One region of the Parabacteroides sp. AM17-47 genome, then DNA from elsewhere that is predicted to be linked to it. Evidence: riboswitches for the same ligand, from Rfam matches in the RefSeq annotation. Region 1 holds a riboswitch; each other region holds the start of a gene.
What was found. Region 1 has a riboswitch for thiamine pyrophosphate ahead of DW205_RS19700 (sulfide-dependent adenosine diphosphate thiazole synthase). Riboswitches for the same ligand answer to the same signal wherever they lie in the genome.
Positions count from the first base shown of each region.

Region 2: another riboswitch for thiamine pyrophosphate. It lies ahead of thiD (bifunctional hydroxymethylpyrimidine kinase/phosphomethylpyrimidine kinase); the one in region 1 lies ahead of DW205_RS19700 (sulfide-dependent adenosine diphosphate thiazole synthase).
Region 3: another riboswitch for thiamine pyrophosphate. It lies ahead of DW205_RS10760 (TonB-dependent receptor); the one in region 1 lies ahead of DW205_RS19700 (sulfide-dependent adenosine diphosphate thiazole synthase).

Region 1 is NZ_QTLI01000030.1:24,931-35,082, reverse strand. Features, by position in the region: gene DW205_RS19725 (TolC family protein) at 1-512, opposite strand, end outside; gene DW205_RS19720 (efflux RND transporter permease subunit) at 518-3,601, opposite strand; gene DW205_RS19715 (efflux RND transporter periplasmic adaptor subunit) at 3,617-4,846, opposite strand; gene DW205_RS19710 (DUF6769 family protein) at 4,925-5,329, opposite strand; gene DW205_RS19705 (hypothetical protein) at 5,400-5,819, shown strand; gene DW205_RS19700 (sulfide-dependent adenosine diphosphate thiazole synthase) at 5,876-6,646, opposite strand; TPP riboswitch at 6,709-6,805, opposite strand; gene DW205_RS19695 (hypothetical protein) at 7,206-8,534, shown strand; gene DW205_RS19685 (ParB/RepB/Spo0J family partition protein) at 8,880-9,404, opposite strand; gene DW205_RS19680 (DUF3440 domain-containing protein) at 9,388-10,152, opposite strand, start outside.
Region 2 is NZ_QTLI01000017.1:89,729-99,880, forward strand. Features, by position in the region: gene cbiD (cobalt-precorrin-5B (C(1))-methyltransferase CbiD) at 1-819, shown strand, start outside; gene DW205_RS14700 (BamA/TamA family outer membrane protein) at 972-2,201, shown strand; TPP riboswitch at 2,305-2,402, shown strand; gene thiD (bifunctional hydroxymethylpyrimidine kinase/phosphomethylpyrimidine kinase) at 2,397-3,245, shown strand; gene DW205_RS14710 (thiamine phosphate synthase) at 3,238-3,834, shown strand; gene DW205_RS14715 (thiamine phosphate synthase) at 3,825-4,553, shown strand; gene thiC (phosphomethylpyrimidine synthase ThiC) at 4,565-6,262, shown strand; gene DW205_RS14725 (patatin family protein) at 6,303-7,139, opposite strand; gene DW205_RS14730 (2-hydroxyacid dehydrogenase) at 7,241-8,239, opposite strand; gene DW205_RS14735 (biosynthetic peptidoglycan transglycosylase) at 8,352-10,152, shown strand, end outside.
Region 3 is NZ_QTLI01000011.1:116,374-126,525, reverse strand. Features, by position in the region: gene infB (translation initiation factor IF-2) at 1-539, opposite strand, end outside; gene nusA (transcription termination factor NusA) at 560-1,825, opposite strand; gene rimP (ribosome assembly cofactor RimP) at 1,830-2,297, opposite strand; TPP riboswitch at 2,535-2,645, shown strand; gene DW205_RS10760 (TonB-dependent receptor) at 2,688-4,886, shown strand; gene pnuC (nicotinamide riboside transporter PnuC) at 4,921-5,508, shown strand; gene DW205_RS10750 (thiamine diphosphokinase) at 5,526-6,185, shown strand; gene DW205_RS10745 (hypothetical protein) at 6,266-6,646, opposite strand; gene DW205_RS10740 (DUF3868 domain-containing protein) at 6,698-8,182, opposite strand; gene DW205_RS10735 (DUF3575 domain-containing protein) at 8,191-8,748, opposite strand; gene DW205_RS10730 (HU family DNA-binding protein) at 8,791-9,078, opposite strand; partial or broken gene DW205_RS10725 (Rpn family recombination-promoting nuclease/putative transposase) at 9,301-10,152, opposite strand, start outside.

The DNA.
Region 1 (10,152 bases):
AGATCGATCTTGTTTGTCTCAAGGATATTCGCATTTCCTTTCTCCAAACGAGTCGCATAAAAAGCGGAAAGTTGCTCGGCGTTCCTAAGACGGGTATCCAATAGGTTCTTCTGCTGGTTCAACAGCACCAAATCTAGGCAAACCTCTTTCACCTGCAACAAGATTTGCTGACGAAAAGCCATCCCTTGACGATCCAAACCCGCGGATTTCGCCTTCGTCAGCTTATGCTTCCGGACATATACGGACGGGAAATCAAAGCTTTGGGAAGCCACGAACTCGCCCGTGAATCCCATCCCTTCTTTATTCCCCCAGAAATGCGAATAAGAGACCGAAGGGTCTGGCAAATTATTATCCAACTTCGCCTCCAGCTTCTGCGACTGGAGCAACTGGCTGTTCGCCTGTAAATCCTTATTGTTCGCCTCCACGCTCCGGAGCACGTCCTCTATAGAAGTCTGGGCGGAAAGGCCGCCTGTCAATACAGACAAGGCGGCGACTATAATATATGATTTCATAAAACTTATTCTTTATTCTTGTTCATTATCAGATAAACAATCGGGATGATGAATCCGTTTAAGAACGTAGAGGTTAATAAACCACCCAAGATCACCGTCGCCATCGGGCTTTGGATCTCATTCCCGGGAAGATCGCCATTCAACGCCAACGGGATCAACGCCAAGGCGGAACTCAACGCCGTCATCAAGATCGGGTTCAAACGGTCTAGGGAACCTTGTATCACGGACTCACGCAATCCCATTCCCTCTCCACGCAAATGCGTATAGTGGCTGATCAGCAGCATACCGTTTCGGGTAGCGATACCAAACAAGGAAATGAAACCGATAATCGCCGGGATACTGATCTCGCCGGAAGTAAGCCATAGGATAATCACGCCACCGATCAACGCCAACGGCAGGTTCAACAAGATCACGCCGCTCTCCTTCACGTCCTTGAACTCATTGTACAGTAACATGAAGATCACCAATAACGACATCAATGACGTCAGCAATAAGGTACGGCTGGCCGCCGCCTCGCTCTCGAACTGGCCACCATATTCGATATGGTATCCCTCCGGCAAACGGATATTAGCCTCTACCCGATCCTGTATCTCATTAACCACACTTCGCAAGTCACGTTCCGATACATTGGCACTAATCACGATCTTACGTTGCACATTCTCACGATTGATCGTATTCGGACCGGTCACCGAACGGATATCGGCCACGTAGCTTAGCGGCACTTTCTGTCCGGCGGCATCGATCATCAGATTGCTAATATCATCCATCGTGGCACGGCTAGCGTCGGAGGTCTTCACGGTCAGGTCGAAGCTCTTGCCATCGTCGTACACCTGACTTACGGCCTCTCCACCCAACATCACATTGATATATTCCTCGAACTCCGGCAGGGGAATACCATATTTAGCCAGCAACTCACGTTTCGGGGTGATTGTCAACTGCGGACGCTCGATCTGCTGCTCTACCTTCAAGTCCACCAGACCCGGGATCGTTTGGATAGCGGCCTTGATCTGGTTTCCGACCGTAAACATCAGGTTCAAGTCCGTACCAAACAGCTTGATAGCGATATTCGCCTCCGTACCGGAAAGCATAGCGTCGATACGATGGGAAATAGGTTGCCCGATCTCTATATTAGCGCCGCTGATCGTAGATAACTTCTTGCGGACATCATTCATCACCTCATCCCGACTACGGTCTTGCAATTCGAAAGGAGCCTCGATCTCGGAAACATTCACGCCCAAGGCATGCTCATCCAATTCCGCACGACCGGTCTTCCGAGCCACAGTCTTTATCTCGGGTACTTGCAACAGCAACGCTTCCGCACGGCGTCCGATCTGATCCGACTCGTCCAAGGAAATTCCCGGAAGCGAGCTTACGTTGATCGTAAAAGAACCCTCATTGAACGGGGGCAAGAAACTACGTCCCAAATGAAAGAAGATCACCAAGGCGACCACAAACAAAGCGATTGTGGTACCTAGCACCCATTTCTGGTAAGCCAACGCAAACTCCAAAGCCCGTTTATAGACCACTTTCAACTTCCGGGCTATCCAAGCCTCACGCAGTTCCTTCATTCCCGTCGCTTTACGGTTCAGCAAATAGCTACAAAGCACCGGGGTCAAGGTAAGCGCCACCACCGTAGAAGCAAACAACGCCACGATAAAAGCGATACCCAGCGGAACCAACATACGGCCTTCCATACCACTCAAGAAGAACAAGGGCACGAAACTCACCACGATAATCAAGGTAGAGTTCAAGATCGGCATACGTACCTCACGGGAAGCATCGTAAACCACCTCCAAGGTAGAGCGTTGCTGCTCCGGAGGCAAGAGCCGGTTTTCCCGGATCCGTTTATACACGTTCTCCACGTCCACGATAGCGTCATCCACCAAGGAACCGATAGCGATCGCCATACCTCCCAAGCTCATCGTGTTAATCGTTAATCCCATGTAGTGCAATACGATGATAGAGACCAGTAAAGATAACGGCAAGGCTACCAAGGAGATTACCGTCGTACGTATATTCATCAAGAACAGGAACAAGACGATCACCACGAAGAAGCTACCCTCGAACAAACTGTTCTTTACATTATTAATAGAGTTATCGATAAAATGGCTCTGGCGGAATATATCGGTAGAGATACGAACATCCGTCGGCAGGTTCTTTCGCAAATCGACAACAATCTCGTCCAGCTTCTCCGTCAACTTCTCCGTACTCGTATCCGGCTGTTTGGTCACGGTAATCAATACGGCCGGCTTCGTTCGCTCGGAAGCGGTTCCCAGCTTCGGGCTTTTACCGCCGATCTTGACCGTAGCGATATCACCCAGCGTAACCGGATACTCATTCACGGTCTTCACCACGCCCTGAGCGATCTCCTCCGCCTTCGAAGTCGATAAGACACCTCGGATGATGTATTCGTTCGAGAACTCATACAATACACCACCATTGGCGTTCCGATTCATATTCCGACAAACATCCAACACCTCGTTCAACCCTACACCGTAGTGCTTCATACGAGCCGGGTCCAACAAGATCTGGTACTCCTTAATATCGCCACCGATCACGGCAACCTGCGCCACACCGCCCGTAGACAACAAACGGGGACGGATCGTCCAGTCGGCAATCGTACGTAAGTCCAACAAAGACGTGGAATCGGCGGTCAGACCGAGAATCATCATCTCACCCAAGATGGATGACTGCGGGCCTAAGGTCGGTTTACCTACGTTCCCGGGAAGGCTCTCACCCAAGACTGCCAGTTTCTCGGATACGATCTGACGAGCCCGGTAAATATCCGTACCCCAATCAAACTCTACCCAAACCACGGAGAATCCGGTGGTAGACGAGGAACGCACACGCCGTACGTCCATCGCACCGTTCACGGCGGTCTCCACAGGGAATGTCACCAAGCGTTCCACCTCCTCGGGAGCCATACCGTTCGCCTCGGTCATGATCACGACCGTCGGGGCGTTCAAGTCCGGGAACACATCCACGTCCGTATTAAACGCCGTGTACGTACCCCAGATCATCAGCAATAGCGCACAAACCAAGATTACCAACCGGTTGTGCAATGAATAATAAATTATCTTATTTAACATGCAACGTCCCTCCTATTAATGGCTATGGCTATGAGCCGGTATCGCGTTAGAAGCGGAAGACAACTTGATTTGGTAAGCGCCACGGGTCACGACCTCATCGCCCGGTTTCAATCCGGAAAGGATCTGTACCTCCGAGCCGTTATTCGCTCCCAACGTCACCCATTGCTTCTTATAGCCTTCCTCATCCAGACGGATAAATACCGAATAAACGCCCTGCTCCTCGATAAGGGCGGAGACAGGTACGCTCAAGACATTCTCCATCGGCTTTGTCAACAAAAAGATCTCCACGAAAGAACCGGGGATAACCGCTCCTTTATTATCGAACTCGAAAGTCACCGGTACATAGAAAGAGTTCATATCGGAAGCCTTTCCATACGATAACAACCGTCCACGCAAATCAGACAATTTATAGAGAGCGTTATCATACGGAGTCATGAAATTAGCGGTTTGGATCATGGGAAGATCGTTGTAATACCTCTCAGACACGTCCGCACGCAATACCAAACGATTGTTTTGCGAGATCGTAGCCAAAGGCTGACCTACAGATACATAATCACCCTCTTTCACTTGGATGTTCTTCAAGTAACCGTTCAAGGGAGAGACTACAGACACGCCTTTCGCCGTCTGTTTTCCCGCTATCGCCTCATAAGCGACCTTGGCGTTCTCGTAATTCAAGCGGGCCTGCTCGAAATCCTTGGCGGATACGATCTTATCGCCTACCAAGGCTTGCATACGCTCGTATTCCTTTTTCGCCGTCTCATAAGCGAATTTAGCCCTTGCCGCCACGTCTCCATCCGAGAGGGCGTTGGACGCGATACTCAACACGGCCTGTCCCTTGCGTACCGCCGTACCATCCACGAATGGTAAGCTCCCGAACGAGATCACGCCGGGGACGGTAGCGACGATCACGGACTCCTCCCCTTGCGCCGCCATCACTCGTCCGCTCGTCTTGATCACATCCGTGAAAGGAGCGGGATTAACCGTTACGGTTTGTAAACCAACAGCCTCGGCCAAGGCTTTCTTAAAGACGATCTCATCGGGATGGGTACCACCGGCCTCATGCTCATGGTCATGGCCTTCGTGTTCATGTCCCTCATGATCATGATCGTGATCCTCACCTTCATGCTCATGGTCGTGAGCCTCTAATTCATGATTATGCTCATCGTGTCCGGCTTGCGACGCATTTCCCGCACAACCGGCAAACAGGTAAGCGCACATCGCACCTACCAAATATATTTTCTTCATTGTGTAAAAAATCTTGATATCGTTAATAATAAATAGATAGGGGCAAGTCTGTCCTCACCCGCTCTCACAAACGAGGTATCAAGACATAGGAGGGGCACGAAGTCCCGAGGCACTCACTATCCAAGTGTCGTGCAGCGACTCAATGTAGGGGGCGTTCTCGTGATCAAGGAGCTGTCCGCAAAACGCCGGTTCAGGTGGATAAATGTAATCAAATAAGACGAGTAACGGCATCAGATGTATATCCACATCTCCATCCATAAAATGAGAAATATGCGTACTGAAATAGGCCAAGTTATGCCCGTCGCAACCGCAATCATGCGTATCAGTGCTTTTATCGCCATGCGCTTGCTCCGCGGTCAAGGATTGATAACAAGGCATCCCGTCCCGGTGATGATGGTGAGGGATAACCACAGAAAGCAATGCCAAGATGCCGGCCATCAGCACCACGTATTGTACAATCCTCTGTTTCATTTTCTCACGCATGGCACAAAGATAAGGATATTTTTCCGTTTTTTACATGAATGTTGTAAGTTTGCGGTAAATAAAAAGATAGATGAAGTTTGGAGTAAATAAAAAGGTATTATTATATACCGCCGGTTGCGTATGGATTTTCGCCGGTATCAATATCTTACGCATCGGTATCATCACATGGTTAAACGATACCCATTATTGGTTATTCAAGATCGGGGAAGCGACCATCGTTTTCTTACTTTTCTTCAATTTAGTCTTTAAACGGCTTTTCTATAAACATTCCGAACGGATCTCCCGGAAAAACGGGAAACATTGCCCGTTCTCTTTCTTCGACGTGAAAGGTTGGATTATCATGATCTTCATGATCGCTTTCGGGATCACGATCCGCACGTTCCATTTACTGCCGAATTCTTTCATTTCCGTATTCTATACGGGATTATCCACGGCGTTGATCATAACGGGATTCTTATTCTTGAGACAAGGAAAAACCGTTGGGAATTGAGAATTGAAAATTAAAGATACAACAATCAATAATTTTCAATTCTCAATTCTCAATTTTCAATTCCCAAGTTTTTCGCAGATCAACTCAGCAGCCTTCTTGCCGCTCATCAGCATGCCGCCAAAGATCGGTCCCATACGGAAGCTACCGCTTACGCCGTTAGCGGCCATACCGGAAACGAATAATCCCGGGTAGATCTCCTTCGTGTTCTCCACCGTCGTCTGCTCACCCAGCTCCACATTCAAGGAACGCTCGCCGATCACGCCTCCGGTCGGTGTATTCAATTGGATATCATTCTTACGGGCTACCACACGGGCAATCTCGCAATCATGCCCCGTACCTTCCAAGACAGCCTTTGCCATGATCGTCAACGGATCCACGTGCATCCCCTCACGGATTACCGGAGCCCAGTTCACTACCACACCGGCTACGGCATCGTTATGAAACACCACGTCCTCTACCGAATAGCAGTTAAAGATCGTAGCGCCCGCCTTCGTCGCCTGATAAATCAAAGCAGAAGTGGTATGTACCGAATCCATGATATACGTACCATTAGCACCTTCCTTATAGCTTACGCCCAATTCCTTGATAATCGGCATAGCCTCTTCCTGCACCACGATATCGTTGAACATCATAGCGCCGCCCCACATACCTCCACCGGGAGCCAGCTTACGATCAAACAACGCCACCTTCTTACCGGCTTTCGCCAAGAAATAAGCGGCCACGATACCGGAAGGTCCCCCTCCCACGATCGCTACATCCACAGACAAGTTGCTCTTCAACTTCTCGAAGTAAGAGTCAATGATTCCACTTGAAACAATCTGTTCCATCTTAATAACTAATTAAAGTTTAAACATCAGGGAGCACATAGAGGTAACGCCCCCTTTATTTCCTAGTTCTACCTTATTTTCCCTTCGCCGGCATTACCCGGATCAGGTTCGATGGGTATAATCTCAGCCCGTATGACTCGGGCACCCCTATGTGAAAAGTCGGGGGCAAATGTACAAAAAATTAGTATAACTGTACACCTTCAGGTTCCACTTCTATGTTTCCCCTCAATTTTTCCGTCATTCGGATGGATAATGTATAAGATGCCTTGAAGATTTGCCACCAATTTCATCGGGTACAATAGCCAATAACATTCATAATAAAACCATAGGTTATCAGTATAATTATCACGGTATGTTAGTCTTTTCCTTGTTGCAATGCAAATTCTTTGCAAAAATCATCGGTCAAATAATAAATATTTGTAACTTTGCTTACGATAAACGTAGTGGTATTAAATCTGTAAATCTTGTAATTAGGTAATTCAAACTTATAGTTTCTATCTCTGGTTTTCAATTTATCAACCAATATGACTCATATTAATCCTTATAAATCACTGCAATTATGTCAATGCATGCTATAGAAAGTTTGGTGGAATATTCCGTGATAACAACAGCGACCGCCTCTCCTGTTCCACCTTTGGCACAAAGTATTTGTTATAGTCTTTACCAAATCCAGAATCAACTGGACTGCGGGTACACGGTATTACGGGTTCGTGATGAACTGGAACAACTCGGTTATCTCTCTCTTTTGCCTCCGGAGCAATTGCCGGAGCCGGAGCGTAGCGAGGCGAGGCGGCTTGCCGTAGAGGGCGGTTTCTTGAAAGATGGTACTTATGTGGACGGTTGTTCCGGAAAGTGTTGTGTCACCGCAGGGACTGCATTATGGAAAAAGCTGCTTGAGATGAGTGTTCTTCCTGTATCGGCAAAGGCGGAACTTCGGCTACTAGACCCTTTGGAATTGGCGGAACAAATTGTTCCCTTAGCTTCTAAGGCACTTGCCGAAGGGGATAAAAGAGGAGCCGATACGCTGGGACATTGGTACGCGTTCTTTCCGCTACTTTGCGTAGTGGAAGGTTTGGACGATGACAATGCACCCGAACCTGAAAGAATCCAAACGTTGCTCCGGCTGCTGGCAGTTCCCGAAGCGTTTGAAGTGGCAGGAGCCTATGGGAAAGAGATGGATTTCGATTTTGAAGAAGAGGAAATGTCTTTCCTTGCCGGTTGGGAGACCCCGTACAACCAGTGGAAAGAGAAACAGGAATCTCTATTTCCAGAATTTTGTAAACGCATAATGTACAAGCTTATAGAAAAGCATGATTTTGCGGAAGCCGACCGTTATGCCTCCCTTACAGGAGATGAAAATGATCCGTCACGCCTGCTCCACCGTTGCGTGGTCAGTTTCGCTTGCCACCAATGGCTGAAGGCACAAGAACCGGGCACATTGCCACCGGAACGCCTGCTCTCTCTCCTTGAGGTCAAAGAGGGGCTTGAGTACCTGAGCGGACTGCCGTTAACTGAGCAGGAACTTGCTACTTGCCGTATTTATTTGTTACAGACACTTGTATTGTTGGGTGATTATCCGGCTACCATCGAAATGCAGCGATCCCTGTTTACGGAAGCTATCAACAAACTGGAACAATACCCCGAAGGAGAGACAAAACAGATACAACAAATCGCATTATCCATCAGCTACTACCAAATGCTATACACTAATCTTCCGGACGATTATCCCTCTAAGAAAGAATGGATGCGAAAAGGCTTTCCCGGATTGATGGAACTACCCGGCATCAAACGGATATGTGGTGAACTGCTTCCTGAAATGCCGCAAATGGCAGATACGCTGCAAGGATATATGGAACAATGTGATGCCTTGATACAATATCTTAAATAAAAGAAGTTATGTGCTTTACCGTCAGAAAAATCAATATCATGTTGTCGCTGCTGTTAGTGGTGGTATGTTCTTGGGGACAAGTAACGGATGCGAAGAATTTTACAATCACTCCGCAAACCGTAGTGAAAACCAATTTGCCCAAACAGGCTCCCTGCTTGTTTGAGTTGCAAGACATATTGAGAGAACGATTCGGGCAAAGCGCCATTATGGGAGGGTTACGGGCAAAAGGCAATTCGGTTATCGAGCTTTGGACAGACTCTGAGTTGGAAGGGAAAGAACATTATATACTCGATATATCGGCGAACAAACAAATTGCTCCTCAACATATTGAGAAATGTAAAAAGCTTAATCTTCTTCCGACCAGTCATCAGACCAACCGAATTCTTTATCCCGGAATAATTCAGCTAATCCCGAAATCTGCTTGAACCGAAGTAACTCATTTTTATCCATTCCAATATTACGCATGATCCACTTATCAGACATCCCAGATTTGACCAACTCCGTAACAATCTCCGTCATAAGTTCCAAGTTGTGCATCCCTCGAGCCCTGTTATGGCGAATGGTTGAAGCCATTCGGTTTGAAATATCTTTCTCAATCACCGTTACAGGCAACATTCCTTTCTCACGATCATAAATCCTTTGAGATTGCTTCATAACCAGATAACGATGATAACCATCTACTATCTCATATAAATCATCCTCTTCAAGATAATAACAGACGCAAGGCATCGTATAGCCATCCTCCCAAATGGAAAGTTCCAATAATCGCATTTCCGGTGGTGCCATGATATTAGGGTTATAGCTGTTGGCTACAATTTTTTCTATAGGGACAGCCCTAACACCATATGCCGGACTAACAAAGTTTCCCATGCTTATAAAAATTATATTTGTCCATTACTTCTTTTCTCATATCCCTCTCTCGTTTTGTCTGGGAAAAACCCATATACTTGCATGTATGATCGTTTTTCAAAATACAAACACACATACGTTTGTAAGTAGGGATTTCTTTAAACTCGGGTATATTGATATCATCGATATACTCCATCCGTACTGGTTTCTTATCCGTATGGTAAGCGGTACATTCTTCCACAATGATAGGAATATTAGCCGCCCGTAACTTAGCGATTGTCTCCTCACTGAGGCATCCCCCTTTTTCTCTCCAGAATTTACGGCTGACTCTTAACTTATTCAAATAGTTCTCACGAGTTTCTTCGGGTAAGGTATTTAGGAGAAAATACATATATTTCTCCCAAGAGAACCCGGCTGGGCACTTGATAGCCCTCCATCCCATAGCGGAGGTATTCCCATATATACCGGCAAAGCCAACACCGTTTACACGTCCAACCATCCGCCCCCACATGTCGGGATCGACAACTTTGTAAATGAACAGTGTGGATATCGCTTGGGATATGAATGGGCTCGCCACACGTTGCCGGGACAAAGGCACCCCTGCTTGATAATACAAATCATACAAATGATTATATGGCCAACCGAACTTTCCGTTCGCTATCCAGATATCCTGAGTTTTCCAATCATAAATAGGATATGCGTTATATATAGAATAATTCATTCTGCGAGTCCATTTATAATTAGCTAGTTTTCTGTAATTCTTATCACT
Region 2 (10,152 bases), on a different contig from region 1:
GAAACAGAAAGCGACGATACGGGAAGAGTCATCTTCCAAGCAGGTGAAGGAGTCGGAACCGTGACCCTTCCGGGACTCGGCTTGAAAGTCGGCGGCCCGGCTATAAACGCCACGCCCCGTAAGATGATCCGGCAAGAGCTGATTCCACTCCTGCCCTCACCCGATTCCGTCGCTATTGTCACGGTCTCGGTTCCCGGTGGCGAGGAGTTGGCGAAACGTACCTTCAATCCGAAACTTGGAATTATCGGGGGAATCTCCATTATCGGGACATCCGGAATCGTGCGTCCTTTCTCATCGGACGCTTTTATCGCCTCGATACGGAAAGAAGCCAGTGTCGCCAAAGCGATAGGTTGCGAGACGTTGGTTATTAATTCCGGGGCGAAGAGTGAACGCTACCTTCGGAGCTTATACGCTTCTTTGCCTCCACAATCATTCGTCCATTATGGGAACTTTATCGGAGAGACGCTAAAGATCGCTGCCGATTTAGGTTTCAAGCAGGTTATCTTAGGTATCATGATCGGCAAGGCGGTGAAACTTGCGGAAGGTTTCCTGGATACACACAGCAAAAAAGTCGTCATGAACAAAGGCTTCCTTCAAGATGTAGCGAAAGAAGCAAAATGCGAGGAGGCGACCGTAGATGCAATCAATCGGATTACGTTGGCCCGTGAATTATGGGAGCTTCTTGCGGAAAAAGAACAAAATCGTTTCTTCCCATTACTTTTACAAAAATGTAAATCGTATTGCGCTCCTATCCTTCCCGACGGCGAACTAACCTTGCTGTTAATATCCGAAGAGGGCAAGGTCTTGTACCAATCTTAGCTGTAGAGACGCAGCGCGCACGCTACGTCTCTACACCCCCCAGACTGTAATAGCATTTCTTTTTAGCTGTTTATTCTTTTTTATTAGGGATTCTTTAAGAATACATATTAGGAGGATTTCGTACTTTTGCCCTCTAAATATTGATTAAAATAATGTTTAGATATCTTTTAATTTATATGGCCTGCCTTCTATTCGCCTTTTCCGTAAAGGCGCAAGGCATTTCCAATGACACGATTCCGAAAGAAGTGCTGATGCTGGATGGTAAGCCTATGACCGAAAAGCAAATACAACGTTATCATAAACAATTACATAAAGACTCCATACGGGCCAACAAAAGGATCTGGTGGTCTATCCTTGGCGGACCGTCTTACACGCCGGAAGCCTCCTTTGGCGTAGGTGGCGCGGTTTTGGCTAGCTTTCGCTTAAACAAGAATGATACGATATCCCAACGATCGTTTATCCCTGCGGGATTTAATATTACCTTAAACGGGACGTTCGTTTTTGCCGGTGCCGGTACCTTATTCTTCAACGAGAATCGCTTCCGTATTTATATCAGTTACGGTTATCGGAACGAACCTTCGCATTATTTCGGGAAAGGCTATGAGACGATCGAGCAAATCGAGAAGAGCGACTCGACAACGAAATTCCATAAGAGTTCTTTCCAACTATATCCCCGTTTCGTATGGGAAGTTAGGCCTCATTTATATACGGGTCCTCTTTTTGATATTAATTTCAGCAAATCAGATGATATCAACCCGGTGATGGCCGAAGATCCTTATTTCAATAAGTTCAAACGAGATTATGTCAATATCGGTGTCGGCGGCTTGATTCAATACGATACACGAAATGACGTGGCGACCCCAAGTTCCGGTATGTTACTAAGCGCGATCGCTAAAGTGTATGGAAAGTATTTAGGCGGTGCATATAATTATGAGATGTTCGAGTTAGAATACCGCCAATTCCAGCAAGTATTTCGTCCTCGTAGCACCTTGGCATGGATCGCCAAGACACAAATCGGTGTGGGAAACGTTCCTTTTACGGAGCTTCCTTCGTTTGGCTCTCCTTTCGATCTTCGCGGATACTATTGGGGCAAGTACCGTGACAAGACCATGGCGTATGGGATTCTGGAGTATCGTCATATGTTCGGCAGCGTGGAGAAATATAAGAGCGGTAATTTCTGGGCGAAGTGTGGTTTTGTTGGCTGGGTCGGCACGGGTACGATCGGAAACGCTCCTATCGTAGACTGGAATAAATGGAAGTTCAACTACGGCGTAGGCTTACGTATCCAAATGCAACCCGGCAAGAACTTCCGCCTAGACGTAGGCAAAGACCCGAACCAAAAAGGGATGGCGGTTTATATGAATATGACGGAAGCCTTCTAAAACCAGAAGGCTCCCGTCTACGATTTATGGAAGTATAACCTTGCGTTAAAATTATCGTTTAAAAGCCGGAAATATCTTAATATCGATTTTTTTCACTAAGTTTGCGTCGTCGAAGGGGTGCCATACTATATGGGCTGAGATCATACCCTTACTACTTGATGCGGGTAATGCCGCCGTAAGAAAAACGAATGTTAGATGGATAAAAATGAAACGTACCGTTATCCGGTAGCTTTAACGATCGCGGGCTCTGATAGTGGCGGTGGTGCCGGAATACAAGCGGATATTAAGACTTTTTCCTCGCTGGGGGTTTTTGGAGCCTCGGCGATAACGGCTATAACCGCTCAAAACACACAGGGAGTGCGAGGGATCCAAGCGATCTCTCCCGAGATTTTGAGAGGACAAATCGAAGCTATTCTTGAGGATTTCATCGTAGATGCCGTAAAAATAGGGATGCTACATAACAAGGATGCCGTAAAGGTCGTATCTGAAACTTTACCTTCCTTCCAACAGACTTCTATCATTTTAGATCCAGTGATGATATCCACGAGCGGAAGTAAATTATTGGAGGATGACGCCATCCGAACCATCATGGATGAGTTGTTCCCTAAAGCGACACTGCTTACTCCGAATATTCCCGAGACGGAATATCTTTCCGGTATAAAAATCAATAACGAGGCGGATATCTTACTTGCCGCCCGGAAATTGCAGGAAAAAGGATGTAACGCTCTATTGATCAAGGGGGGGCATATTCCCGGAGTAGAAACGGTGGATCGGTTATTTATCAATGAGAATAATCCGATTTGTCTGGTCTCGCCAACAGTGGAGACCTTCAATACCCATGGAACGGGCTGTACGCTATCGTCCGCCATCGCCGCTTATATGGCACTCGGCCATTCATTGGTGGAAGCCGTACGATTAGCCAAGGAATATATGAATAACGCGCTCGTTCACGGGGCAAATGTATGCATGGGAAAAGGGCACGGACCTGTAAACCACTTCTTCTCACCCTCTGCCCTTCATAAAATCCGATGGAATCATGAATAAGCTGGTCGTAATTACTACACCTTATTTTTTCGCGGATGAAGCTTCTTTGATCGAACTTCTATTTGCGGAAGGAATGTCTCGTTTACATCTACGTAAACCGGATTGTAAACGTGATGAATTGGAGGGCTTATTGGATAACATCTCTCCGGCCTATTACGACAGGATCGTTCTTCATGATTGGTTTACCTTGGCAGAAGAAAGGGCTTTAGGAGGAGTCCATTTGAACAAGAGGAACCCGGAAGCTCCACCTTTATATAAAGGCAGTATAAGTCGTTCTTGCCATAGTCTGGAAGAGATTATCGAGTATAAACCGGTATGCGACTATGTATTCCTTAGCCCGATCTTTCAGAGTATATCCAAAGAAGGATATGGTAGCGGATTCCCCTTAGATGGATTGCGAAACGCGAAGGGCATCATCGATGATAAGGTGATTGCCTTGGGAGGAATCTGCCCGCAGACAATAACGAAATTAAAAGATATCCCCTTCGGCGGTGTCGCCGTTCTCGGAGCCCTTTGGGGAAACGATCCCTCCCTTCTAGTCGCGGATCAACTCATAAAACAATTCAAACGATTACAAGTATGGCCTTAAATTATTATTTCGGATATGATGAGAATGGAAGAGTCGGTCGGAGAACAACCGGATTACGCCCCCCTTTTGGTGGAAACAATCGCTTGATGTTTATAACGCATCGTACGCCTAAATATACGGAATGCGACGAGGTACGCATGGCAATCCAAGGAGGGTGCTCATGGATACAGTTGCGCATGAAGGATGGGATTTATGAGGATACCGTACGTACATGTGCCACTATCTGCGCGGAAGAATGTGAGCGAATCGTGGATTTCTGCGTAAACGATGATCTGGAGGCTGCCGTGACATGTGGCGCTACGGCTTGTCATCTGGGTAAGAATGATATGCCCTTGGATATCGCTTGGGAAGTACTGAAAGACAAGTTGGATTCCAATGCCATCTTCTATATCGGGGCTACGGCTAACACGTTCGAGGATATCCGGCTGGCCGTAGAACGAGGCGCCTCGTATATCGGACTAGGGCCGTATCGCTTTACGGGTACCAAGAAGAATTTGAGTCCCATCTTAGGTCTGGAAGGTTATCGTAAAATTATCGCTCAATGCAAGGAGGCTGGCATTGATATTCCTATCTTCGCGATAGGTGGTATTACGCTGGAAGACGTAGGCCCTTTGATGGAGACGGGTATAACCGGAATCGCTGTTTCGGGCGCGATTATCAATGCCCCCGATCCCGTGGAGGAAACCCGCCGGTTTATAGAGGAAATCAATAAGTACTAAACTAAATACATATGGCTACTAAAAAGAATATGCGTATTTCCTATCCGTCCTCGGAAAAGATTTATGTCCCGGGCGAGATCAATAAGATCAAGGTTGGTATGCGTAAGATTAAATTGTTGGACACGGTAACTTTGGATGAGCATGGAGAGCGAATCTTCAAGAAGAACAATCCGGTAATCGTTTACGATACGAGCGGCCCGTATTCCGATCCCAAGATATCGATTGATATCGCTAAAGGACTTCCTCGTATACGTGAGGAGTGGTACGGTAAGCGTAAAGATGTGGTTCAATTGCCGGAATTGACTTCCGCTTATGGCCGTGAGCGATTGGCGGACGCGAGTCTGAATTCCCTGCGTTTTCCCAAGCGATACTTGCCTTTCCGGGCTAAAGAGGGTAAGAATATCACCCAGATGTATTATGCGAAGAAGCGTATTATCACTCCGGAAATGGAGTACGTGGCGATTCGTGAGAACCAGCAAATCGAGGCTTTGGGACTGAAGTCGTATATCACGCCGGAGTTCGTCCGCAAGGAAATCGCCGCCGGTCGCGCGATCATCCCGGCGAATATCAATCACCCGGAAGCCGAGCCGATGATTATCGGTAAGAAGTTCTTGGTAAAGATCAATACCAATATCGGTAACTCCGCTCTTTCCTCCGGTATCGACGAGGAGATCGAGAAGGCGATATGGAGTTGTAAATGGGGCGGAGACACGTTGATGGATCTCTCTACCGGCGATAATATCCATGAGACGCGCGAGTGGATTATCCGTAACTGCCCGGTTCCGATGGGTACGGTTCCTATTTATCAAGCCTTGGAGAAGGTGAATGGTAAGGTAGAGGACCTTTCTTGGGAGATCTATCGGGATACGTTGATCGAGCAGGCGGAACAGGGCGTGGATTATTTCACGATCCATGCGGGTTTGTTGCGTAAACATGTGGAGCTGACGGCGACTCGCCTGACGGGGATTGTCTCCAGAGGCGGATCGATCATGGCTAAATGGATGCAGCTTCATGACGAGGAAAACTTCCTGTACACACATTTCGCCGAAATCTGCGAGATACTAAAGGCATATGACGTGGCGGTCTCTATCGGAGACGGGCTTCGTCCGGGTTCTATCTATGACGCGAACGATGCGGCACAATTCGCCGAGCTTCACACGATGGGAGAACTGACGAAAATAGCTTGGGAGCAGTTCGTACAAGTGATTATCGAAGGCCCGGGCCATGTTCCCATGAATAAGATTCATGAGAATATGAAGGAACAACAGTATGCCTGCCATGGAGCGCCGTTCTATACGTTGGGCCCGTTGACGACCGATATCGCTCCTGGATACGATCATATCACGTCGGCTATTGGTGGCGCGCAAATCGCTTGGCATGGGACGGCTATGATCTGCTATGTTACGCCGAAGGAACATTTGGGATTGCCGAATAAGGAAGACGTGCGTAATGGGGTGGTCGCTTATAAGATAGCGGCGCATGCCGCTGACTTGGCGAAAGGGCATCCCGGCGCTCAGGTACGTGATAACGCGTTGAGCAAGGCCCGTTTTGATTTCCGCTGGAAAGACCAGTTCAATTTGTCCTTGGACCCGGAAAGGGCTTTACAGTATTATAAGGAGAGTGCTGTTACGGATGGAGAGTACTGTACGATGTGCGGTCCTAATTTCTGCGCTATGCGGTTAAGTAAGGATTTGCAAGGTTGTAAATAAAATACTGTTTTGAGGGGATGAGACGGGGCATGCCCCGTCTCTACAATTGAGTGATTTGTTTTCCGCATTCGTAGCCTTCCTCATATAGTTCTTCCAGTTTCTTTGTGTCGCTTCCGGTACGACCGACTTTAATCGGGCTTTGCGGACGGATGACGAAGGCTTTTCCTTCGGCCTCCAGTTGGTCTATGTAATCCAAGACCTCGTTGTACTGCCGGTATCGTAGTCGCAACTGTTCCCGGATCGCCGGGTATTTGTTATAAATAAAGCCGGGAAGGTAAAAATCTTTCTCTTCTTTCCGATAGCCTTTGTTACGGGTAAGGATGATGACGTTCTTGGAGAAGCCGTCAGCGATAGCCCGTCGGATAGGGATGGCGTCGCATACGCCTCCGTCGACCATCGGTATCCCGTCTACATACGTAATTGGACAGAGGATCGGTAGGGTGCAAGATGCTTTACAGATATCCACCAAACGTTTCTTATCTTTCTTCTCCTCGAAATATTCCGCTTTACCCGTCAAGCAATTGCTCGTGACCATAACGAACCGATCCTTGGACTTGAAATAGGTATCGTAATCCAACGGATAATACAAATCCGGATAGACATAAAACAAGAAATTCAGATCGATATATCCCCTCCCCCGTAAGAAATGACGAAGACCTATGTAATTATATTTCTTCAATAGGTCGATATTGCTAAAACGGGAGCGTCCCCGCTGGCGGGAAGCATACGAGATTCCGTTACTCGCGCCCGCCGATACTCCGATCGTATAAGGAAACCAAATATCATGATCCATAAAATAATCCAATACTCCCACCGTAAATATGGCACGCATTCCGCCACCTTCCAACACCAAACCTGTCTGACTATCTATTTCCATATATATACCTCTGAATTAAAAAAGCCATTGCTGGGTTCCCACCAAGCAATGGCCACAAAAATATAATAAATCAGCGATAAATAATAGTTCCTTTTTAGAATTTACTTGGTCACTTCGTTCACTAAGGGACGGCCTTCCTCGAAATCCTTGATGTTCCGCAAGGTAGTCTCAGCGATATTATGCAGAGCCTCTTTCGTGAAAAACGCCTGATGGGAAGTAACGATCACATTGTTGAACGAGAGCAGACGGGCCAAGACATCATCATCGATAATCTTATCCGATTTATCCTCGTAGAAATAGTCTCCCTCCTCCTCGTAGACATCCAATCCAGCGGCAGATACTTTCTTGGTCTTCAATCCCTCGATCAAGGCGTTGGTATGAATTAGTAACCCGCGTCCCGTATTGATAATCATTACGCCGTCTTTCATCTTGGCGATCGAATCGTCGTTGATCAGATAACGGGTCTGGTCGGTCAACGGGCAATGCAAGGAAATGATATCGGACTCTTTGTATAACTCGTCTAAAGAGACATAGGTGATCCCTTCCTCCTTGGCGAATTTCTCATCCGGATACAGGTCGTTTGCCAATACACGCATCCCCAATCCTTTTAAGATATGAATCAATATCTTGGCGATCTTTCCGGTACCGATAATACCGGCGGTCTTGCCATGCATATCAAATCCCATCAAGCCATTCAAGGAGAAGTTGCCATCTCTCGTACGCCAGTATGCCCGGTGTATCTTACGGTTTAACGATAACATCAAGGCCAACGTATATTCAGCGACCGCATAGGGTGAGTAGGCCGGTACGCGTACGACCGGTAATTTCCCCCTGGCGGCATTCAAATCCACATTATTAAAACCGGCGCAACGAAGCGCCAACAGTTTCACACCATTGGCAACCAAAGCGTCTATTACGGCGGCATCAGCCGTGTCGTTCACGAAAATACATACTGCGTCTACCCCTTGGGTTAAGACGACATTATTGATATTCAAATGTCCTTTATAGTAACGAATATCGAACTCATACCGCTCATTGATCTTATCGAAAGAAGCGATGTCGTAGGGTTTAGCACCAAAAAACGCAATCTTATACGCCATATAACTTTAGTTTTTTAATATAACTAAATTAAGCCCTTGATTGTTTATCGAAAAAGAAATCCATTCGTTTAATTATAGTACTTTTGTCCGCTGGGTAACAATATAGATGAGCATGAATCAATCCCATAAAAGATCTTTTATAGCAGTTCTTATTTTTATTGGCTTTCTCTTGTTTATGGCATTTTGGGGCATCGACTTGATCTTAGGGGCGTATGCGGGACATAAATTGAGTAAACTTGCCGAAAGGCATCATCTTGACATACGCTATGATAAGATCCGGTTGATGGGGCTGAGTACCGTACGTATGGAGGGATTGACCGTTATCCCGGTTGACGCTGATACGTTGATACATGCGGACAGGCTTCAAGCGAAACTGGAGCTTGGCAGATTATTGCTACTTACCCCTTCCATAGAGAGTGTACAAGCGGATAATTTGCATATTCATTTTATTAAGAAGGGAGAGAGAGCTAATTTTGATTTCCTTTATAAACCATCGAATCACCCAGGTGAGCCAGTGGAAACAGCTGTAGATGATAAGGAACGGGATTACGCACGCAAGGCTGAACGCTCCCTTAGTCTACTTTTCAATTTATTGCCCGGAAATGCCTTGGTACATGATTTATGTGTTTCTTATAGTAATAAAGGAGATGAACTAATACTAGAGATACCCGAACTCAATCTTGCTAACAATCAATTCTCTACGCATATAAACAGCACGGAGAACGGAGTTCGTAGCGAATGGATTTGCGAAGGCTCTCTCTCTGATAAGGAGCGACTCGTGAAAGCCCGTCTCTACGCCGACGAGCATACGAAGATTCCTCTTCCTTTTCTGGAATATCGTTGGGGGGCATCGGTACGTTTCGACACCTTGGCCTTCGAGCTTAAGGGACCTAAAATAGAAGAAGACATACAATCCTTACTCGGAAGCGCCTATGTGAGCGGGCTTACCATCCACCAAGAGCGTATATCTCCGGACACGGTCTTACTGGATAAAGGCTCTATACACTTCCGGACAAACATCGGTAAGAACTATATCGAATTAGATAGCGTCAGTGATATCCGGTTTAATCATCTGGATTTCCATCCTTATCTGAAGATCGTTAAAGATACCAGTTGGCAAATCACGGCCTCTGTGAATAAAAGGGATTTCCCTGCGGATCAACTGTTCTCCTCCCTGCCTAAAGGCTTATTCTACAATCTGGAAGGCCTGAGAACAGAAGGTACCCTCTCCTATCATTTTCGATTGGATCTGGATTTCGGACAGGTAGACAGCTTGATCTTGGAATCTACTTTGAAAGCGAAGGACTTCCAGATCCTTGCCTATGGGAATACGGATTTGCGGAAGATGAATGAGCCATTTGAATATACTGTCTATGAGCAAGGCGAGCCGGTACGCTCTTTCGAGATCGGTCCGGCGAATCCCTCTTTCCGCCCGTTCAACGCCGTATCCCGTTATCTTCCTTTAGCGATCATGCAGAGTGAGGATGCCGGCTTCTTTTATCACAACGGTTTTATTCCAAGCGCTATCCGGGAATCGTTGATACAGGATATCAAGGAACGACGTTTCGCCCGTGGCGGCAGTACGCTCAGCATGCAATTGGTGAAGAATGTATTCTTGAGCCGTAATAAGACGATCGCCCGCAAACTGGAGGAAATGTTAATCGTATGGCTGATCGAGAGCAATCATCTGACCTCTAAAGAGCGGATGTTTGAGGTTTATCTGAACATCGCCGAATGGGGTCCCATGATTTATGGAGCCGCCGAGGCCTCACGTTATTATTTCGCGAAGGAACCTTCCCAATTAAACCTTGCCGAGTGCATTTTTATGGCCAGTATTATCCCCAAGCCCAAACAGGTCCGCTATTGCTTCGACGGGTTGCGGTTGAAGCCGTATTATGAGGATTTTTACAGGA
Region 3 (10,152 bases), on a different contig from region 1:
ACAACCGGTTGCTTCTCTACGGTTTTTTCTTTTTCCACTTCCACTACTATAACTTTTTCTTCTTTTTTCTCCGTGGGAGCCTGCGCAGGCTGCGCGGGTTTAACAGGAGCTTGAGCAGCGGGAGCGGCAGGCGCTTCCTTCACTTTCGGCTCTTCCTTTACCTTAGGCTCTTCTTTCACCTTCGGCTCCTCTTTAGCCTTCGGCTCTTCCTGCTGTTTTTTATGTTGTCCACCATCCAAATCGATATGACCCTTCATTACGATCTTAGGCCTGAATTCTTCCGGTATCACTGTCTTTATTTCCGCAGTCTTCTCTTCTTTCACAGAAGGAGCCTCTTTCTGCGCACGATCCGCCGCAAAATTACGATCTTTCTCAGGCAGATCCTTTCCAAACTCTTTTACGAGCAAAGCATACTGTTCATCACTGATCCTCGTGTTGGGATTATCCTCAACCGAGAACCCATTCCGGTGCAGGAACTCAACCACCGTGTTGATTCCCACGTTCAATTTTCTCTGTACTTGAATTAATTTTATAGGCATATCTAACTTTGTCGTAATACTTATTCGTTACCTTCATCTTCAAATTCCGCGGATAAGATAGCTAAAAGATCGTCCACGGTCTGCTCTTCCAGATCGGCACGTTCAATAATCTCATTGCGGTTCATAGCAAGGACGCTCTTCGCCGTATAGCATCCTATATTCTTCAGTGCGTCGATCACCCAGCTGTCGATCTCGTCGGAGAACTCATCCAAGTAGATATCCTCCTCGTCCGCTCCTTCGATATCACGGAATACGTCAATCGTATACTCAGTCAACATACAAGCCAACTTAATATTCAGACCACCCTTACCGATCGCTAAAGAAACCTCCTCCGGACGTAGATAAACCTCAGCTTTCTTTTCTTCCTCATTTACACGGATAGAAGAGATCTTAGCCGGGCTTAAAGCACGCTGGATAAACAAAGAGAGATTTGAGGTGTAATTAATCACATCAATGTTCTCGTTTCTCAACTCGCGAACGATTCCGTGAATACGAGAGCCTTTCATACCTACGCAAGCACCCACCGGGTCAATACGGTCATCGTATGACTCGACAGCCACTTTGGCACGCTCTCCCGGGATACGGGCGATCGCCTTGATCGTAATCAAGCCGTCATTAATCTCCGGAACCTCCAACTCGAACAACCGCTGCAAGAAGACCTTATCCGTACGGGAAAGAAGGATCTTCGGGTTGTTATTATAGTTATCCACACGTTGAACGATCGCACGTACGGTCTCTCCCTTACGATAGAAATCGGTCGGGATTTGCTCGGATTTCGGCAGTAGCAACTCATTACCATCGTCATCCAGCAACAGGATTTCTTTCTTCCACACCTGATAAACCTCAGCGGCGATGATGTGGCCGATTTTATCCTTATACTTAGCGTACAAGCTGTCTTTCTGCAATTCAAGTATCTTTGAAGCCAAAGTCTGGCGCAAGTTTAAGATCGCACGACGTCCGAAGTCCGCGAAATGCACCTCGTCGGTCACTTCCTCGCCCACCTCACAGTCGGCGTCGATTTTACGGGCCTCCGTCAACGTAAGCTGCAAGTTCTCATCCTCCAATTCATCATCAGCCACAACCGTACGGTTTCTCCAGATCTCGAAATCACCTTTCTCAGGATTGATAATCACGTCATAGTTCTCATCCGTGCCAAACATCTTGGCGATCACGTTGCGGAACGAATCTTCCAAAACGCTAATCATCGTATCTTTATCGATATTCTTCAACTCCTTGAACTCCGCAAGGGTGTCAATCATACTGATTGTTTCCTCTTTCTTGGCCATAATCTTACTTGAATCTTATTAAGTATTTTGTATATTTTATTTCATCAAATGTATACGACTCATCCTCTATCACGGTTACCTTCCGCTTAGCGCCCTCCGGTTTCACCTTCTTCTCGACAGAGACAACCACACCGTTCTCGTCGGCAGATTTCAACACACCTGTCAGCTTCGAGCCGTTTTTCAACAGCATCTCCACCTCGTTTCCGATGTTCTTGACGTATTGGCGAAGTACCTTAAAAGGAGAAGTAATGCCGGCGGAGCCAACCTCCAGCTCATAGTCCTCGACGTCACGATCCAGATGCTCCTCCAAATACCGGCTCAACTCAGCGCAATCATCAATGCTTACCGCTTCATCGTTATCAATTTCAACGACTATCAGGTTCCCCGGTTTAATCACTACGTCTACTAAATAATTGCTTGAAGAGGCTAGTTTTTCCTCTACTAATTGGCTTACCACTTTCTTTTCTATCATACACATATCTGTTAAGAACAAAAGAAGGGGACTACCCGCCCCCTCCTCAACTTCACTTAATCGCCCGCAAATATACAAAAAATCAATGAGTTCTCAAAATATCCTCATCTTTTTGCAGAAAAAATTAATACGACACAAACCGGATTACGATCGATAGTAATCAGAATTAATATCTATAGAAATCCGATTTACTATTGATAGTAATATTTATTAACACTTTTATGCCTATCTTTGCTGCCGAATACGAAGGGGTGCTCGCGGAATCCTTCACGAAAGGAGCGGGCTGAGATCATACCCATAGAACCTGTACAGGTAATGCTGTCGTAGGGATTCATGCTTCTCCCATCCTTTCTATTCATCTATTTAGTTTTAAAGCAAAAAGATGAAAAGATGAAAAATGTATTGGTTATCTTGGCCGGCTCCTTACTGGCTACAACCGCCAAGGCACAAATGCCCAGTCCGGTCGACTCCTTGAAAATCTCAAAAGACGTATCTTTAGATGAAGTGGTTATTACCGCTACCAAAGTCGGGAAAGAGACCCCGGTAGCTTATAGCGACATCTCCAAACAAGAACTAAGCAGCCGGAACAACGGGCAAGGTATCCCATTCCTTATCTCCCAATCCCCGTCTGTTATCATGACCTCGGATGCCGGAACGGGTATCGGTTACTCCGGTTTTCGTATCCGGGGTACAGATGCGAACCGTATCAATATCACGATCAATGGCGTACCGGTTAATGACTCCGAGTCTCATACCGTATTCTGGGCTAATATGGCCGATATAGCTTCCTCGGTAGAATCGATCCAGATCCAACGAGGCGCCGGAACCTCTACGAACGGAGCTGCGGCTTTTGGCGCTACGGTCGCCATGCAGACCGAGAAACCGTCCTTAAAGCCTTACGGCGAATATTCCGTATCAGCAGGTTCTTTCGGTACGCTGAAACATACGGTAAAAGGCGGCACCGGATTACTTTACGATCATTTCGCTTTCGACGCCCGCTACTCCAATATCCGTAGCGACGGCTTTATCGATCGTGCCTCCGCCCGTATGAGTTCTTACTATGCCTCCGCCGCTTTCTATGCCGATAATACATTGATTAAATTCCAAGCCTTCGGGAACAGCGAGAAGACCTATCAAGCATGGAACGGTGTTCCGTCTTATTTACTTGACACAGATCGTAGCTATAATCCATGCGGAGAATATGAGGAAGATGGAGTGAAGAAGTTTTATAACAATCAGACGGATAATTATTGGCAACACAACTACCATTTAATGGCCAGCCAGCGTATCGGAGATTTCTGGAATATGAACCTGACCCTTCATTACACCGATGGTAACGGATATTACGAGGATTATAAATCGAAAGCCAAATTCAGCAGTTATAAACTACCGGAATATATCGATCCGGAGGGTAATACCGTAAAAAAGACGGACCTTGTGCGCCGTAAATGGCTCGACAATTATTTCTATGGAGCCGTTTATAGCGCAAACTATCAACGTGACAATACCCGCCTTACGCTGGGAACCGCCGTCAACAACTATGTAGGCGATCATTTTGGCCGGGTAATGTGGACCAAAAGCGCAAACGTCTTGCCACAACCGGATTACGAATATTATCGCAATACCGGTAAGAAATTAGACTACAACGCATACGCTAAATTGACTCAACGTCTTTCCCCTCTTTTCACCGGCTATCTGGACTTACAATACCGTGGGATCCATTACACCATTAAGGGAAACGATGACAAAGCCGGGGAAGGACTGGACATTCGTAAGAACTGGAACTTCTTCAACCCGAAAGCCGGAATAAACTTCCATAACAATGGCCATAACGCCTTCGTCTCTTTCTCCGTCGCTAACCGGGAACCGAACCGTGACAATTTCACGGAGGCAGGCCCCGAGGAACGTCCTACCCACGAGACCTTATATGATTACGAGGCCGGTTATAGTTTTGGTAACGACCGTTTCCGGTTTGGAGCCAATCTCTATTTCATGGATTACAACAACCAATTGATCCTAACCGGCAAGATCAGCGAGATCGGCGAGGCCCTCACTTCCAATATAAAGGATAGTTACCGAATGGGTATCGAGCTTACCGGAGGTGTACAAATCACCTCTTGGCTGAATTGGAGCGCGAACGTAACCCTCAGCCAAAATAAAATCAAGCATTTCGTGGAATACGTGGATAATTGGGATACCGGAGGACAAGAGATCAATGATCTAGGCACAACGAATATAGCTTTCTCACCCAATCTAATAGCGAACAGCATGTTCGATTTCGTTTACAAAGGGTTTATCGCGAGTTTCAACTCACAAATAGTAGGCCGCCAATACATAGACAATTCAAGCAGCAAGGATCGTTCCATCGATCCCTACTTTATCAATAGCCTACGTATCGGTTACGCCTTCCAGCCTAAGTTCATGAAAGAAATAACCCTAGACGTGACTATCAACAACCTCTTCAACGAGAAGTACGAGACCAACGCATGGGTATACTCGTATATCGAAAACGGCACACGTAAAAAGGATGACGGTTATTTCACCCAAGCCGGCACGAACGCCATGGCCAGGATCACCTTCAAATTCTAACTTAATTTTCAATTATCAATTATCAATTACTAAAATGGTTTGGCTAGAATACTTCGGAGTAATAACCGGTCTGCTCTATCTCTTTCTAGAGATTAAACAACATAAGGGCATGTGGGTGGTGGGATTCCTCACCTCCCTCGTGTATGTCTTTGTCTTCCTGTCCGCTAAGATTTATGCGGACATGGGATTGCAAACCTATTACGTAGGAATCAGCATATACGGTTTCTATCAATGGACCCGGAAGAAACATGAGATACACACGGAAAACGACAGTCTTCCCTCCGACCGTATCCTATACACCCATCTGAGCCTTCCGCTTTTCGTGGGGATTATCGGAACATTGGCCGTTGTATTCGCCATCTTATGGTATCTCCTTCATCAATTCACGGACTCTCCCATCCCCGTAGGCGATGCGTTCACCACGTCGGTAGGCATTGTCGCTACTTGGATGCTGGCAAGGCGAATTATCGAGCATTGGATTTTTTGGGTAATCGTAAACCTCGTTTCCGTATATCTTTATTACCTTCGGGGCTTGTATCCGACGATGCTACTCTATTTTTGCTATGCGACACTAGCCATTGTGGGCTATTACAATTGGCGGAAGAAAGGGGAAGAGTTTTAATTTATAATTTATGAATTATGGGAGATAATACGGAAGTGAAGGAAAGAGGATGTGTGATCGTAGCGAATGGGAGATTTCCTTCCGCTGAGTTACCCTTGAGATTATTAAAGGAAGCGAAAACGATTATCGCTTGTGATGGAGCCGTAAAGACACTTTATGAAAAGGGTATTCATCCGGACGCTATCGTAGGAGACTTGGACAGTATACCCGCCGACCTGCGCAAACGCTACGCAGACCAAATCCACCATGTAGAGGACCAAGAGATCAACGACCTCTCCAAATCCATCCGCTTCGCCCATGCCCAAGGCTATCGAGAAGTTCTCATATTAGGAGCTACCGGATTGCGTGAGGATCATACATTGGGAAATATATCCCTTCTTATGGAGTATGCCCCCTTATTCAAGCGGGTGGAGATGTTATCCGACTATGGTCTTTTCACACCTATCTTAGAAACAACGACTTTCGCTTCTTATCCGGGGCAACAAATCTCCATTTTCGTTCTTTATCCCGAAGGGGAGATTAGTACAGAAGGACTCCGCTGGCCCATTTGCCAACGAAAGCTCACCTCATGGTGGCAAGGAACTCTCAACGAGGCTTTAGGAAATCAATTTACCGTCACCCTCTCCCCAGATTGCCGGGTGATCATTTACAGGGAAGCTCCCCATACAAAAAAATAGTCCTGAAAAGTATCACTACTTTTCAGGACCGTTACACCCCTCAACTTTACATGCTTAAATAAGAAGCGTTCGCTTCCTTATCAAGCAGATAATTTTTTTAACTCATTCTCTTTCCATTCGGAAAAACCTTCTACCCTATCCCTTATCTGGAACTGTAGCTTATCGTCGGCAACCAACTTCAGCACAGCCGTAGGAGAAAGGGGCAAATACATATCATTCACGGCGAAAAAAGCTTTCAGTAAAACCACGTCATAGTCATCGTGGATTACTTCTTTCTTTAATACAACCGAAACCTCCATCTGAGTCAGATAGTAGGCTGAACGTTCGTATGCGCACCAAGCATCTCCTTCCAGATACAGATAGACATTGTTTGGATTATCTACCTCATGAGGCAGAACCAACTCTACTACATCTGATGCTTGTTCCATATAAAAGAAATTATTATTAATATTTGTCTTCATGACATTTACAAATTAAGTGCCTTCTACCCTATACATAGGGAGGAATAGCTATCATTTTACAGCGTTGAAACTATCAAATACCGCATTATCCTCTATTTTCTTGCGCAATTCCTCTAAATTTATCGCCGCGGCCTTTACTCCCATATCCTGAGCCTGCTTCAATAGAGATTCCGCTTCCGTCAAATCACCGGTCAACATACTTAACACTCCTTTCGCATGAACCGCCTCCGGGGCGTTCCCCGCTTTCGCCAAATAGTTCTTAGCGGAAGCATAATCACCCTTGCCCATAGCGATATTCGCGGCGTTAAGATTCGCTACCGGATCATTCGGAAACATACGGACAGCGATATCAAATACATTATTATATTCGTCACTACCGATCTCATAGCTGTTAGCCACCGCGAACATCTCCCCTAAACTTAGCTGTTGCGGACGAGTCTTGATAATCTCACGCCCCTCATCCACCGTAAACTCACGTACCGTATAATCAATCTTATATTCCGAGCGACGTAACGAAGGGAAAATATCTTTCAGCACATAACGGAAAGCGGCGCCACCACCCAAGGCACGTAACTTAGCCTCCTTGCGATCCGGATCATCCGAGCTATCGATAATCGCCAATACCTCGCTACGATTCGGCACATTCGGATCGGCCTCTACCTTTTCCTTAAAACCGACCCAATCTTCCGGTTCCGAGCTCATCGTGAAGAAATCAGCCTTGAAGTCATTCTTCTGGCGGATATAGTCACGTAACGCTTTGACACGATTATCCGCCAATTTCTTATTACTAGCGTAAGAGCCTTCCGGTGAGGCATATCCTTTCAGTACGATACCTGTCGGTTTCACGTTCTTATCCTCTGTAACGGTACGGATCGTATTATTGATCTTCGCCAACTCCACCGCATTATTACGGAAATCAGGAAGAATCTGATATTTACCCACTTGGAAGTCCAAGAAAGCCGTACCGACTTCCGCACGATGCTTCTCCGTCTCTGCCATCGGCGTGATATAAGAGAATGTAGGCTGAACCTCATAGCGCTTATCCGGACGACGACGAATCTTGTCCGCGATCAATAACGGACTACCGGCCTCTTCCTTACCGCAACCGCATAGATTCGGGTCTAACACGACACGTGCGTCTTTCATCCAATCCTCAAAAGGCACGGCGGTTTTATAACTTACCACTTGATCTTCCTTCCCGGCTTTCAAGATAGTATAATGAGGTACGTCGTTCAAATTATCCAAGGCGACCTCACGGTTATATACTTTCTGGCGGATACGTCCGTTCACCAAAATAGAAGGAAGCCCCTCTTTTTGCGAAGCCGATTCCAAGACGGGGGTCAGTTCCAAATAGCTACGGGATTTCACCGCATCGCTACTTACCGTCACCACGGCATCGATATATACCGAGTCACCCTTCTGTACCACGTCGTTACAAATCACTTTAACCCCATCCGAGGCAGTCTGTCCCATGATTGCCGGAGACACGACGGCCATCATAGCCGCCATCATATATGCATTTATCTTCTTGTTCATCGCTTGGGTCATTTAATAAAGTAAATAATAGAAATAGCGGCTTTCGTAACCCCGAAATAATCTTTCGTATCGCTTTTCAATACGGTTCCGCAAGTGGCACAAGGATATTTATCATAATCCAGATGCGCCCAACCAATACCCAACACGGCTTCCATGCTCCACCGATCGCTTAACAACCAGTGATAACCATAAGAGAGTCCGGCGCCATACAAATTACCTTGATAACGGTGATTCTCCATATTCTTGCTCAAGAACTTTAGGCCTCCAACATTGTAATCCGCATAATGCGCATGCAAGCCGAAGAAATGTCCATTAAACTTCTCACACAACCAATAACGAGCTTCTGGTTGTACCAGCCAATGTTTCATACGAGCCTCATCACCAAACTTCCATCCATTATAGTTGCCGGATAGATCCAGCGACCACTTTTTCGCCAAGCCAACCTCTACACCCAAGTTGATCGTAGCAGTCGCATCATAGAGTAAGTTCGACTTCACCGCGAACTTCTGGCCGTAAACGCCTGTCGTAGCTACCAAGAGCAGGACTAGGAAAAGAATTCTCTTCATATCGAATATTTTTTCGTTTTTATTATACATACGTGAATGCCTTCACTTCGACGAGCTCGCATTCAACTGTTTAAGTAATAATTTACCGGGCTTAAACTTCACGCTTTTACGAGCTCTTATCATATAAGCCACCCCATTCTTAGGATTTCTGCCGATCCGTTCGGTTTGTTCCCAAGCGGAGAGCGTTCCAAAGCCCAATAGCATCAAAGAACCATCACTTTCCAAAGCCTCTGTCGTAGTCTCTTCCCAAGCTTGAACAAAGCGCATCGCCTCCGCTTGCGTAACCGACAATTTATCAGCCAATGTTTTCACGAGTTCTCTCCTATTCATCCCTTTCACTTTTAATTTGCATCACAAAAATAGATTATAACATTTCTTAGCACGATAGGTGTGAGTTTCAACTTTAAAGGGTAAACCTACCAACTATCCTTGATTGATAAGAACACCTATTCATTTCAAAGAAGGAGATAGGAACACCGACACTTTATAAAGACAGCAAGGGGCAGACTTGTGTAAGCCTGCCCCTTATCAGTCATACCATATCATCCACATCTAACACTTAATCTCTTCCTTGCGAATGAGGTTTTCCAGATCGTTTATCTCCTCCAAGGAAAGCCCCGTACATTGAGCGATCACAGAAGGCTCCAAGCCGATCCTCTTTAAGTTCCAAGCGGTACGTAAAGCGGTCAATCGGCTACCTCTCGCCTCACCCCTTGCCTCACCTCTCGCCTCAGCATTCTCCACCGCATACTCCATCGTAGCCTTCCAATCCCGGTAGATCTTCAGGTTCTCGTCGTAGATGGCACGCTCCTGCGGGGTGAGGGCACCCAAGTTCGCCACGTCCAGCAAACGGCGGAAGTGAGCCTCTTTCTCCTTTAAGGGAGACATATCAAACAGGTTCATATTCTTCAGTACATAAATTGTTTTTTCTAACGGAGTAACGCACTCCTCGTAACGCAAATCGAATCATTCGAAAGAGATATAGATCTGTTTCAGCCGGATCCGCCCAAAAGTCTTACCTGTTTGCTCGTTTGCCAGAACCACGTCCGTTCGCCATGAAGGGAACTCGGGAAGGCTGAAGTTCAACAGGTAGATTCCATATACCGGGAGCAGGTCGTATTTCCACTCCGGGCCCTTCTCTCCTTGACGGGAGATCATACGACAAATATAGTAAAAACCGCGGTTGAAGAAGTAATTCTGAGGGCAATTCTGCATTTCTACGATGAATTTAGCACCGTCCGTATCCTCGCAAAGTAGGTCGAAGATCACGGTACGACCGTCCGACAACTCCGGGGAGATCTCCTTGTCCATGTAATTGAGGTCGGCCACCTCACGCTCGTCGTACAAGGCGGCGTTGATGAAATCCATCATCACTTGCTTGTCTCCAAAGACGGCCTTGAAGCC